3 regions of the Bacillus sp. MT94 genome follow, and region 2 is predicted to be linked to each of the others. Evidence: riboswitches for the same ligand, from Rfam matches in the RefSeq annotation. Region 2 holds a riboswitch; each other region holds the start of a gene.
What was found. A riboswitch is a leader RNA that binds a small molecule or an ion and turns the genes downstream of it on or off. The one in region 2 is predicted to bind thiamine pyrophosphate.
Positions count from the first base shown of each region.

Region 1: another riboswitch for thiamine pyrophosphate. It lies ahead of thiC (phosphomethylpyrimidine synthase ThiC); the one in region 2 lies ahead of AC1Q51_RS24010 (MTH1187 family thiamine-binding protein).
Region 3: another riboswitch for thiamine pyrophosphate. It lies ahead of tenA (thiaminase II); the one in region 2 lies ahead of AC1Q51_RS24010 (MTH1187 family thiamine-binding protein).

Region 1 covers NZ_JBXAEZ010000004.1:299,143-303,575, forward strand. The annotation lists gene AC1Q51_RS16740 (arsenic transporter) at 1-758, shown strand, start outside; gene thiC (phosphomethylpyrimidine synthase ThiC) at 860-2,620, opposite strand; TPP riboswitch at 2,733-2,848, opposite strand; partial or broken gene AC1Q51_RS16750 (L-lactate permease) at 2,920-2,991, opposite strand; gene AC1Q51_RS16755 (transposase) at 3,037-3,432, shown strand; gene AC1Q51_RS16760 (hypothetical protein) at 3,783-4,085, opposite strand.
Region 2 covers NZ_JBXAEZ010000008.1:92,950-97,382, forward strand. The annotation lists gene AC1Q51_RS23995 (ABC transporter ATP-binding protein) at 343-1,092, opposite strand; gene AC1Q51_RS24000 (ABC transporter substrate-binding protein) at 1,089-2,087, opposite strand; gene AC1Q51_RS24005 (ABC transporter permease) at 2,084-2,857, opposite strand; gene AC1Q51_RS24010 (MTH1187 family thiamine-binding protein) at 2,829-3,149, opposite strand; TPP riboswitch at 3,251-3,352, opposite strand; gene AC1Q51_RS24015 (non-ribosomal peptide synthetase family protein) at 3,405-4,433, opposite strand, start outside.
Region 3 covers NZ_JBXAEZ010000001.1:913,821-918,253, forward strand. The annotation lists gene pdxR (MocR-like pyridoxine biosynthesis transcription factor PdxR) at 29-1,477, shown strand; gene AC1Q51_RS04365 (D-alanine--D-alanine ligase) at 1,482-2,396, shown strand; TPP riboswitch at 2,470-2,575, shown strand; gene tenA (thiaminase II) at 2,703-3,392, shown strand; gene AC1Q51_RS04375 (DUF3937 family protein) at 3,811-4,053, shown strand.

The DNA.
Region 1 (4,433 bases), on a different contig from region 2:
TTTTGAAGAAAAAACTTCCGAAAAAATTGCCTGTTTCTTCATATGATATTGAAGAAATTTTCTTCACGAAAAACTTCCATCCACTAAAAGGAAATAATTCTGTTGATACGAAACAAAAACGGACAAGATTCATGTTAAAAGTATTAGGTTTCGTCTTCCTTATGCGCTGTCTTCTATTCGTTGCATCCTTCTTATCCATCCCAATTGAAATCGTTGCAGTACTTGGTTCACTCGTTCTTCTCATTTGGAGATGGTACTACTTACGAACAAATCCTGTCGACATTTTGAAAAAGACACCATGGCACATTTTAATTTTCGCCTTCTCTATGTACGTCATTATTTACGGACTCCACAACGCAGGATTAACAGCTGCACTTGTACAATGGCTCGAGCCAATTGTGAATCAGCATCTACTCTATGCTAGCTTTGCAATGGGTGGACTTGTATCCATCCTCTCTAACGTCTTCAATAACCATCCTGCCCTTATGATTGGTACAATTACATTAACAGAAATGGGACTAGATCCAGTCACATTAAAAACAATCTATCTTGCAAACATCATTGGTAGTGACATCGGCTCACTATTACTACCAATTGGTACACTAGCTTCACTCATTTGGATGTATATTCTGAAACAAAACAAAATTAAAGTAAAATGGAAAGACTATTTAAGTGTATCCCTTATCGTTATCCCGCTCACAACAGTCGTCACACTATTCCTCTTATTCTACTGGGTACATCTCTTCTTCGCCTTATAAACAACAGAAGCCCCATTTGCTACCGTCTTAGCAAATGGGGCTTCTTCTATAATAAAGTTAGGTACTACAGTGTGATCAATCAAGTAAAGAGGTGTAACATATTATTGATATAAATGACTACCAGCTTCTTTAAATTCTTCTGCTTTCTCTTTCATTCCTTTTTCAATTGCTTCTGTCGTTTCTAAATCATTTTCTTTTGCATACTCACGAATATCATGTGAAATTCTCATACTACAAAACTTCGGTCCACACATTGAACAGAAGTGAGCTGTCTTTGCCCCTTCTGCCGGCAACGTTTCATCATGATATTCCATCGCACGTTCAGGATCTAAAGATAAATTAAATTGATCGCGCCAACGGAATTCGAAGCGTGCTTTTGAAAGTGCATCATCACGCTGATGAGCCGTTTTATGTCCTTTCGCAAGATCAGCCGCATGCGCTGCAATTTTATACGTAATAACACCCGTGCGTACATCATCTTTGTTTGGCAAACCTAAATGTTCTTTCGGCGTTACATAACAAAGCATCGCTGTTCCAAACCAGCCAATCATAGCAGCTCCAATTGCAGATGTAATATGGTCATAACCTGGTGCAATATCTGTCGTTAGCGGCCCAAGTGTGTAAAACGGCGCGCCCTGACAAATATCAAGCTCTTTCTCCATATTCTCTTTAATTAAGTGCATCGGTACGTGTCCAGGTCCTTCAATCATAACTTGCACATCATGTTTCCAAGCAATTTTGGTTAATTCGCCAAGTGTTTCAAGCTCAGAAAACTGTGCTTCGTCATTTGCATCTGCAATAGACCCTGGACGTAATCCATCTCCAAGAGAGAACGAAACATCGTACTGCTTCATAATTTCACAAATCTCTTCAAAGTGAGTATATAGGAAGTTTTCTTTATGATGGAATAGACACCACTGCGCCATAATCGAACCACCGCGCGAAACGATACCTGTCGTACGCTTTGCCGTGATTGGAATGTAACGAAGCAATACACCAGCGTGAATTGTAAAGTAATCAACGCCTTGCTCCGCCTGCTCAATTAACGTATCACGATATACTTCCCACGTTAAATCTTCTGCAATTCCGTTTACTTTTTCCAGCGCTTGATAAATCGGTACAGTTCCAACTGGTACAGGCGCGTTACGAATAATCCACTCACGCGTCGTATGAATATTTTTACCTGTAGATAAATCCATAATCGTATCTGCACCCCAGCGCGTTGCCCATGTCATCTTCTCTACTTCTTCTGCAATCGAAGAAGATACAGCTGAGTTTCCGATATTCGCGTTTACCTTCACATGGAAATTACGCCCGATGATCATCGGTTCAGCTTCTGGATGATTAATATTCGCTGGTAAAATAGCGCGGCCTTCTGCGATTTCCTTACGAACAAACTCCGGCTCTACCCCTTCACGAATCGCAACATACTCCATCTCAGACGTAATAATGCCATTACGTGCATAGTGCATTTGCGTAACGTTTGCACCTTGCTTTGCTCTAAGTGGCTTGCGATCCATCTGCGGGAAAACAGGTGTATGTTTCGAAGCCACTTTCACACCGTCATCCTCTGGTTTCACTTCACGCCCTTCGTATGCTTCTACATCACCACGCCCCAGAATCCAAGAATGGCGCGGCGTTGGAATCCCCTTTTCTAACTCCACTTTATACTCAGGATCCGTATAAGGTCCGCTCGTATCATACACACGAATTGGCGGATTTGGAACGCCATTTGTTTCGCTTTGTTTAATCTCACGCATCGGTACTTTCATGCCTTCTCGTGGTCCACCCACATATACTTTCTTACTCCCTGGTAAACTCGATTTCAATTCAATTTGCTCAGCTGAAACAGATTGTTTCATAAATTTTATTGCCCCCCTGTTCGTGACAAGGACGAGATATGGCCAGCGCATGCCAAAATAAAAAGAGCCAGGTCCATAAAAAAATAAGGACCTGGCTCATAAAGACATCATTATGTAAAGCCGTTAACTTCCCTACGCTGGTACGAGCCAGATCAGGTCCAAAGGGTTAAGAAGTTCACGCGCTTCTCTCTCAGCCTACGCATACGTTAGGCACCCCTAGTTTATCACTGATTTAATTTTCAATACTTTCCCATCATACACGATAATCTGAAAAATGCAAAGGTTATTTCTTTTTCTCTTTATGGAATCATCCACGTTAAATAATATGCTTGAACATACGTCATAATACCAACAATAATTACGAAGAACACCCTATTGTAAAAATAGTTTATGACTTAACATGGGAGTTTAAAAACATCTTCACCACAAAGAGTGTTGAGAATTTCGACCATTGTATTGAGAAAATGAAGAATACTAATATACAAGAGTTTAAGAGCTTTACGAATGGATTAGCCGGGGATATTGAAGCTGTCAGAAATGCGGTAACTTATGAGAATAATAATGGTCTTGCCGAAGGGAGCATAAACAAGTTAAAGCTTATTAAAAGAATCATGTATGGTCGATGCAAATTCTCCACATTGCGGACAAAGATTCTACTTTTGGAGAGAATGAGACTTTTCAACCAACTCCGGAAAGAACCATTTTTTACTTGCCAAATACATTCATCAGTCCCGTTTGACAAAGAGCCTTTGTCTCTACTGCATTTCGCTACAACTGCTACCTGCCATACAACCTGCAATAGAGATAGGTAACAATTTACTATACAAGGAACAAAATTGACCTGCTCCTCCATTTAGTGATTTAACTACCTTTATTATTCAGAGCTAAAACTCAAAGAAAAAACTCTTACATTTATTGTAACATTTTTCCTTAATACGTTAATTATTTTTTGTTGTCTTGTTAGTTAAAGGGGTACTTAGTACAAAAAATAACCGTAGATAGTAGCACGAACACTGTTCTTGTTATAATTAATTTTTTTCAGAACGTCTATAATCCTCTTTTAAAAAATATATGTAAATATAATAAAAAACGAATGATTAATAGAAATATTCTACACCACTCGTTTTTTATCGGACTTCTTTTTACTGTACTTTTATTTTCTTTATGAGTTATTAGAAAAATAATTGTCTATATAAGTCTTTATTTTTTCAAAATTCTTTTCCATAAATAAGATTGCTGGTACTTCAATTATTGGAAGATTATTTTCATTATCAAAAGCTGGACACGGTTTGGGAACTACCAAATAGTCAACTGAGTTTTTATCCCTGATATAATTAATTGAAACATCATAATACTTAGAAAAATATTCCTTCAAATCATTCTGATTCCTTAAAAATGGTAGAGAAAATATTGAACCATAATTTATACCAGCGTCGACAATTAATACAAAGCATATTTTTTTCATGATACACCCTCCTCGTATAATAAGTTTTAAGTTAATAACTGTTCCTTGAAAATTAAATAGTTTTTATCTTCAAGAGCTACATCAAAAAAATGATGTATGGGTAAAATTTAGTCTTGGATACTGGGGGATTTCTCCAGATAATGGAAGTGCAGAAATGGACCCATCGGGAATATGCTTACTCCTCCTGTAGTTCGACCACGTTAAAAGACTGTGACCCAGACCAAAATGCACTGCATACGCACAAGCTGTATCGGTTTCCTTCACTTACCTCTCATAGTGGTGGGAGGGCAGCTTAGATGAAGGCAATCATTGAATACTCATACGCGAGGTTGTGGCTATGTTTTGGAC
Region 2 (4,433 bases):
TGAAGCCTTATTTAATTATGCATATAAAAATGGGTAAGGTGAATACACCTTACCCATTACATATTATCGTAAAAAAGGATTAAGGTTCTTTACCTGCTGTCTTCAATTTAGCTTAATCTTAAAAAATGGGCAGACTTCTCCCATATCAAGCTAAAACCATTTGAAGAACAGTTGATAAAGTCATTTTATCCTTTCACTCCTTTAACATTTGTTATATTAAGAGTATAAACTACTCTGTTATATTCTATTCTCTATTTTCCCTTTTGTTCCTTCTCCATCTTTTCATATTCTAAAAAAAGCCTCTTAACAGTAATTATACTAAAAACTGTTAAAAGGCTTTTTCTATTTTTTCATATAAGGAGCTAACACACTTAAAATCTCTTCTTTATCCTTTTTTAATTCGAGTGATGTTAACATATCCATCGTTCTCGGTCTAGGTAATTTCACTTGTACCTCGCCAACAATTGACGCTGGTCTTTGAGATAAAATAAATACGCGATCTGAAAGCAAGATTGCCTCATCTAAGTCATGTGTCACCATAACGATTGTTTGCTTCTCTTGATGCCAAGAGTTTAAAAGCCAGCTATGTACTTCCATTTTTGTAAATGCATCTAACTTTCCAAAAGGCTCATCAAGCAGCATAATTGGCTTTTCACATAAATATGTGCGCAGAAAACTAATTCTTTGACGCATACCACCAGACAATTCATCTGGATAATGGTCTGCATATTCATCTAGTTCGAACTGCTTTAATGCTTCCATTCCTTCTGTCAGCCTTTGTTTTTTCGGCTTTCCTTCAATTTCTAACGGAAGAACGATATTTTGCAAAGCTGATCGCCACGGTAGTAATAAATCTTGTTGTGGCATATAACTAACAACATCTTGCTCTTGTACTTGCTTATCTTTATACATTACGTTCCCGCTTGTTGGTTTTTCAACATTTGCAATCATGTTTAATAATGTGCTTTTCCCGCAACCACTCGGTCCTACAAAAGAAACAAACTCTCCCTCTTGTATAGAGGCACTAATATTCTCTAATACATTCTTTCCGTCGAAAGATTTCACTATATTTTTTATTTGTAATCCGCTCATTTTTCACTTGGAAGGAATTCATTTGTAAAAGCATCTTTTACATCGATTTTCTTTTTAATAACTTTGTTGTCATATAAGAAATTCATGTAATTCGTCCAAATTTCTTCCTTCTGTACTCCCCATGCTTTCGCATCATCTTGATACTTCGTACTTAACCATTTCTGGCTTTCTTGAACTAAATCTTTATTTACATCTGGAACAGCTTTAATTAGAATATCAGCAGCTTCTTTCGGTTCCTTAATTGCAAAATTATAACCTTCTGTTGTTGCACTCATAAACTTTTTCACAAAGTCTTTATCTTGCTTCGTATGTTTTTCACTCGTAATAATAACAGGACTATAGAAATCAAGCGCTGGATCTAAGTCTTTCACCATAATCGTATTTAACTCTTTTCCTTGGCGCTTCGCTTCAATACCATCCCAACCGTAATAAATCCATTCGAAATCTGCATCACGGCCGATTGATTTAAAGAAATCTGTTTGTCCTAAGATGATTTTTTCAACTTTATTAAAATCAGCTTGATGCTTATCCATAATCGTCTTTAATGTCGCTTCTTCCGCTGGTCCTCCCCAGCCGCCATAACGTTTACCTTCAAAATCTTTCGGTGACGTCATATTATCTTTCTTAAGCGATGCAAACGCTGAAGTGTTATGCTGAATAATCGCTCCTACAGATACAACAGGAATTCCTTCCACACGAGCTAATGTTACATTTTCTTGTGCGCTTATTGCGAAGTCTGCTTTTCCTGATGCTATCATTTGCTCTGCTGTTACATTGTCACCTGGTTGAATAATTTCTACATCTAATCCTTGCTTTTTGTAATAATCTTTCGTTTGCGCTACATACAAGCCAGTATGATTCGTATTTGGAAACCAATCTAATACTACTTTTACTTTTTGATCTTTACTTGCACTTTCTTCTTTCTTCGCCGGATTACATCCAGCCACACCTACCGCTACTAAGGCAGCTAACATAACTTTCAAACCTTTTTTCATTTTCTGCCGTCCTTTCTATATATCCATGGTGCTGTTATTCTTGCCATAAACTCTACGATAAAATACAGGCATAATGTCACTATAACGATGATTGCTGCAACACCAAATACTCGGGCAGTCAAAAAGGATTTTGTAGCCCTCGTAAGCATAACGCCTAATCCTTCACTTGCACCGAGCCATTCTCCGATAATTGCCCCCATTACGCTATATGTAACTGCAATTTTTAAACCGGAGAAAAAGTATGGAAGCACTGCTGGAAATTTTACTTTCTGGTAAACTTGCCATTTTGTCGCCTTCATTGTTTGTAAAAGCTTCAACATGTTTTTATCTACTGTTTGAAAACCTTCTAAAATACTAAGCGCAATTGGGAAGAAACAAACGAGTATTACGACCATTACTTTCGGCAACATCCCATATCCAAACCAAATAATAAATAGCGGTGCAAGTACAACAATTGGAATTGTTTGCGAAATAACGAGCAATGGATTTATTAAAATACGAAATAACGGTATAACGTCCATAATAATTGCGATGCTCGTCCCCAATAAAATTGCAAAGAATAGTCCAATTATAACTTCCTGCAGTGTTTGCATCGTATTTGGTAATAGTAAATCTTTCATCCCAATTAATTCTTGAACAATGGCAGAAGGCTTTGGTAAAATCCACGGTTCGATTTTAAATAATGAAACAGATCCTTCCCATATCGCAATGAGAAGGATAAGCCAAATAGTTGTAATAAGTTTAGATTGCTTCTGGTTTTGCATATTCATCACGGTACTTCCAAACCTTTTCATCTATCGTTACACCAGTGCTTGGACGATAATGGATTTTAATAGAAGTAATCACTTCTTCTGCTCCAGCATCGACGCAAGCTTGTTGCGCACGTTTAACGACATCAAGAAGTACATCTAATTCTCCTTCCAAAGTTGTTTCCATTGCCCCTACTTCATAACGAACTCCCGATTGTTGCACAACTTCAATTGCTTTATCGACAACAGAATATACATCTTTCGTTTTCGCTTGTGGTACTACTGAAAATGACATTGTAACTTGTTGTGACATAATAAAATCCCCCTTATAAAATTAGATTTCAAAAATAAGAAAAGGCTTTCCTACTGCGTAGGAAAGCCTTGTATGCAAGTTATTATAGAATAACATATGCTACATCACTTTAAGTAACTCCCTACGCTGGCATTATCCAGATCAGGTTGAGGGTCGATGTTTACTTACATCCTCTCAGCCAATTGGCTCCCCGGTCCTTAATTCGTTTTCATTGTAGCATGATTTATTTTATTGAACAAACAAAAGCATGCATAATCATTTCATTATTTTTGGAAAATATCCAACTTTTTCACCATGAGCTAATAACTGCTGTATAAATTCTTTATTGATTGCTGGTACTATCAATTCTTTTTTCTTAATCCATTCATTCGTTCTACGCGTACCCATTACAATTTCAGATTGCTGCGCTCCATCTCCTGCAACTTGAGAAGCAATTAACTCTGCTATTACTTCATTTTCCTTCGCTAATTCAAGTCCGGTATTTACATATTCTGAAAGTGGAACCATTTCAAGATTGTATCCACACTCTCCAATTAACTGTATAAATTGTTCAAACTCAATTTGATGTGGATGACAAATATGTAACGTCTCTCCTACAATTTGCGAATCTTTTAAATACGATACAATTGATTTACTAGCAAAATCAATTGGTGTGAAATCAACTTTCCACTTCACATTTGGTGCTTTCCCAATTAATAGCATTGTTTTAATAAGACGATAAAATGCGTTTCCTTCAATATTTTGTTGGAACGAACCTGTTTCTGAATGACATGCTAAATTACCTGCACGATAAATATTTCCGCGCAAACCATTTTTCATTGCTTCACGAACAATGTTTTCCGCTTGTAGTTTACTATTTGAATATACATTCTCTAAGTCTACACTGTAATTAAAATCACCAGTTTTCATGTATGTATCCCATTGATCTACCGCTAATTCTAACGGGATACCAATTGTAGAAATAAAATGGAATGTAGCACCTTTCTCCGCTAATGCTAGCATACGGCTAGTTCCTTGGACATTTATATTTTCAAATTGTTTTACATCTCCAAAATGTCTTACATCTGCACCGCAATGAATTATCGTATCCATCTTAGAACTGATGAACATAAATTCTTCTTCGCTCATCCCAAGATACTCTTCCCCCAGATCACCAGCTACGGCCTGTATACGCTGTAACCATTCTTCACATATATCACTAAAGTAGCCTGTTAATGTATCTATAATTCTTTGTTGCACATCTTTGGTTGGTCTTACTAAACAATAAATAGTAGCAGATGTATC
Region 3 (4,433 bases), on a different contig from region 2:
TGCAAAAATGATTGCAGGGGGTAAGGAATTGTTTAAGGATTTTAAAGTTGTTAAAGATCGTCCCGTTTATATTCAATTAAAAGACTATTTGAAAAAGATGATTATGAAAGGGCATTTGCTCGGGGATCAAAAAATCCCATCAACAAGGGAACTAAGTGAATTACTAAGTGTGAGTAGAAACACTGTACTCGCTGCTTATGCAGATTTAGAGCAAGAAGGACTCATTTATGCAGTTAAAGGAAAAGGGAACTTTGTTGCGAAGGTGGATATATCTAACACTTCGTCTGTTGAAATAGATTGGAAAAATAAACTTAATACAGTGACCGCATTAGCGGACGAATTAGATTTAATGAAACATGGTGTTCGTTGGGAAAAGGGAATGATTGTTTTTAATAGTATAGCCCCGGATGAGAAGCTATTTGATGTTGAAAATTTCAAAAGAGCTTTTCTTACTCGTATGTCCATTGAAGGGGACATCGTATTGAACTACGGATATGCAAAGGGATATAGACCGTTAATGAATTATTTACTTCATTACATGGAAATGAAAGGTGTAGACATTTCGAATAAAGATATTCTAATTACAAATGGATTTACAGAAGGATTGGATATTGTACTCTCTTCTTTATCAAAAAAATCCGGTCGTGTCATTTGTGAGAATCCAACTCACCATGCTGCACTTAAGCTTTTCCGTTTACATGGACTTGAAGTTCATGGGATTGATATGCATGAGGATGGTATTGATACGAATGAAGTTGAAAAAAGTTTGCGTGAAAAAGATTTTGATTTTGCTTATTTAATTCCTTCTTATCATAATCCAACCGGTATTGTTACGAGTTCAGAGAAAAGAACGGAATTGATGAGGTTATTCTCAAAATACAACGTTCCTATTATAGAGGACGGATTTAATGAAGAATTACGTTATTCAGGTTCACATTTAGCTCCATTATTAACTTTTGCTGGTGCTGGCAATAATGTGATTTATATTAGTAGCTTTTCAAAGGTACTTTTCCCTGGTTTACGTGTAGGGTGGATTATTGCAGATAAAGAGCTGATTCATTATTTAGAAAGCGTAAAAAGAGCAAGAACGATTCACACATCTACGCTAGATCAAGCTGTTCTGTTTCAATATTTACATGAGGGATATTTTGAAAAATATTTAAAAAAGGCAAGATCTGTTTATAAGAAAAAATATGAGTTAGCTGTCGGGGCATGTAACCAGTACATTCCTTTCAAAAGAATGACTGGAGATGGTGGACTGCATTTATTTATAGAGCTAGAAGAGCATATGAACGCCCGCACACTTTTACAAAAGTGTTATGAGAAAGGCGTTACGTTTTCACCTGGAGATGTTTTTTACTCTGATGGAGAAGGAGCGAACACTTTCCGATTAGGGTTTTCGCGCTTGAAAGAAGAAGAAATAGTTCGGGGAATTAAAATAATTGGTGATACATTAAAAAATGAAAATTGGAGTTGAGAAAATGAAAATCGGTGTTATTATGGGCGGGGTATCGTCTGAAAAACAAGTTTCAATTATGACCGGGAATGAAATGATTGCTCATTTAGATAAAAATAAGTATGAAATAGTCCCAATTACATTAAATGAAAAAATGGATTTAATTGAAAAAGCGAAAGACATTGACTTTGCATTGCTCGCATTACACGGAAAATACGGAGAAGATGGGACAGTTCAAGGAACACTGGAGAGTTTAGGGATTCCTTATAGCGGAAGTAATATGTTATCTAGTAGTATATGTATGGATAAAAATATTTCGAAAAAGATTTTACGTTATGAAGGTGTAGAAACACCAGATTGGATTGAACTTACAAAAATGGAGGATCTAAATCTTGATGAGTTAGATAAGTTAGGATTTCCATTAGTGGTAAAACCAAACTCCGGCGGATCGAGTGTCGGGGTGAAAATCGTTTACAATAAAAATGAATTGATCTCAATGCTAGAAACTGTATTCGAATGGGATTCTGAAGTAGTAATTGAGAAGTATATAAAAGGTGATGAAATTACATGTTCTATTCTGGATGGAAAACAGTTACCTATAGTTTCAATTCGACATGCAGCCGAGTTTTTTGATTACAATGCAAAATATGATGATACTAGTACAGTTGAGGAAGTTATCGAACTTCCAGCAGAAATTAATGAACGTGTAAATAAAGCTTCACTGGCTTGTTATAAAGCATTAAAATGTAGTGTTTATGCAAGAGTTGATATGATGGTGAAGGACGGAATTCCATATGTAATGGAAATTAATACATTACCAGGGATGACACAATCAAGCCTATTGCCCAAAAGTGCAGAAGCAGCGGGAATTAGTTATAGCAAACTATTAGATATGATTATTGAAACATCATTAAAAGTTAGAAATGAAGAAGGGTTTTAAGGAGATTATATAACTAATTCTTTTGACAGTTTCACGAAGTATGCTATGATGAATACATTATAAAAACAAAATATTTATCCACTAGGGGGGCCTTTTATAGGCTGAGATCAAATGTGATTTTGAGACTCTTAGTACCTGATCTGGTTAATGCCAGCGTAGGGAAGTGGGAAAGACGTTGCTATTTAATGAGTAAATAAATACTGTCAATTTCACTTTCTTTACGCCTGTAAAGAAAGTTTTTTTATTTTACAGCTTTAATAATTGTGGATAAATACTTATATTTTATACATTAGTGGAGGGATTTAAATGACTTTTTCACAATCATTACGTAAAGAAGTAGATTCAATTTGGGAAGCGAGTTTTAACCATCCTTTTGTAAAAAAACTTGGTGAAGGAACATTAGATTTAGCTAGTTTTCGCTATTATGTGCTTCAAGATTCATATTATTTGAGTCATTTTGCTAGAGTACAAACTTTAGGAGCTGCAAAAGCTCTTGAATTAGAGACGACAGCTCGTATGGCACATCATGCTCAAAATACATATGAGGCCGAGTTATCTTTACATGAGAATTTTGCTAAAAAGCTAGGGATAACAAAAGAAGAAAAAGATAATTTTATTCCTGCGCCAACTGCATATGCGTATACTTCACATATGTATCGTGCTGCGTATGAAGGGCATTTAGGAGATATCATTGCAGCAATTTTACCTTGCTATTGGTTGTATTATGAAATTGGCGAACGCTTAAAAGAGTGCCAGCCGGAAGAGCCAATTTATAACGAATGGATTTCTGCTTATGGATCTGATTGGTTCCGTACGCTAGTTGAAGAACAAATTACACGTTTAGATACTATCGCTGAAAAAGTAACAGAGGTAGACCTCAAACGTATGAAACAGCATTTTATTATTAGCAGTCAATATGAATATTCATTTTGGGAAATGGCTTATACATTAGAAAAGTGGCCAGTGGATACAGACGTAAAAGACGTAATTGGATAAAGAATAGAAATAATGTTATAGATAGGTATGGATCATACCTATCTATATATTTTTTCTTGTCAAATTTGCGCAAAGTCATTAGTGCTACGGATATGGCGAAATAAAATATCGATAATTTAGCTCATTTACTTGTCTACGCATTAACTGGATAAACTTCTGTCACATTTATTTTACAATCAAAGAACGTAAATGTTGGTGGTATGAAGTTAAATAAGAAAAGAAACCCGAGCTGTTAGCTGTAACGGAGTTGTTTTTTCTTTGCAGGAATTTCTAAATTATCATGGAGTGTTGTTAATACGATATGCAAATATGCATATCGTATTTTTTTGAGTTCTTTATGTGTTAAAATTAGATATAAAGATATGGAAATATAAAGAAGCAAAAGCAGGAATATCCAATAAATTTTGAGAGGTGTTATATGTTTACAAATAAGAAATTAATTCGATTTGGTTTATCGTTGTTTGTATTTTTAGGGATAATTAATTTTACAATCAGCTATTTCCAAACATATCTTGAAACAGCAGCAGATATTAAATGGGTAATTCCAGAAATTTGGAAAACTATTTTGCTAGATGTTCCTCAAGGTATACTTGTTCTTTTAGGCGCAATTGCTTTATATGATTTCACAAAAGAGGCATCACAAAAAGACGCATCAATCTAAGTGTGTCTTTTTTCTATTAGGAATTTCATAGAGAGTTTGGCTGGAGAAATAGAATGAAAAGCCCTAATAAGGGCTTTTTTCTTTGTAGGAATTTCTTATCTGTCATAGAAACCGGTTACTTGGAGGTGTTATAGTGAAAGGCATTTACAGTACAGAAAAATCTAAGCGGCAGACGGAAATATATAGGATATGACAACATAATTATTGAGAAATTAATTGAATTTAGTAGGTATGAAGATATGAGGCTAGAATTCATATTTTTTAATTTTTATTTATCCCGCATTAACGGGCTGTTCGTAAAAGCCTGATTGGTGAGGGCTAATAATCAGCGGGGGATGAACTCCCCCCACTGATTAAAGTTTCATTTTATAAAAATGAGC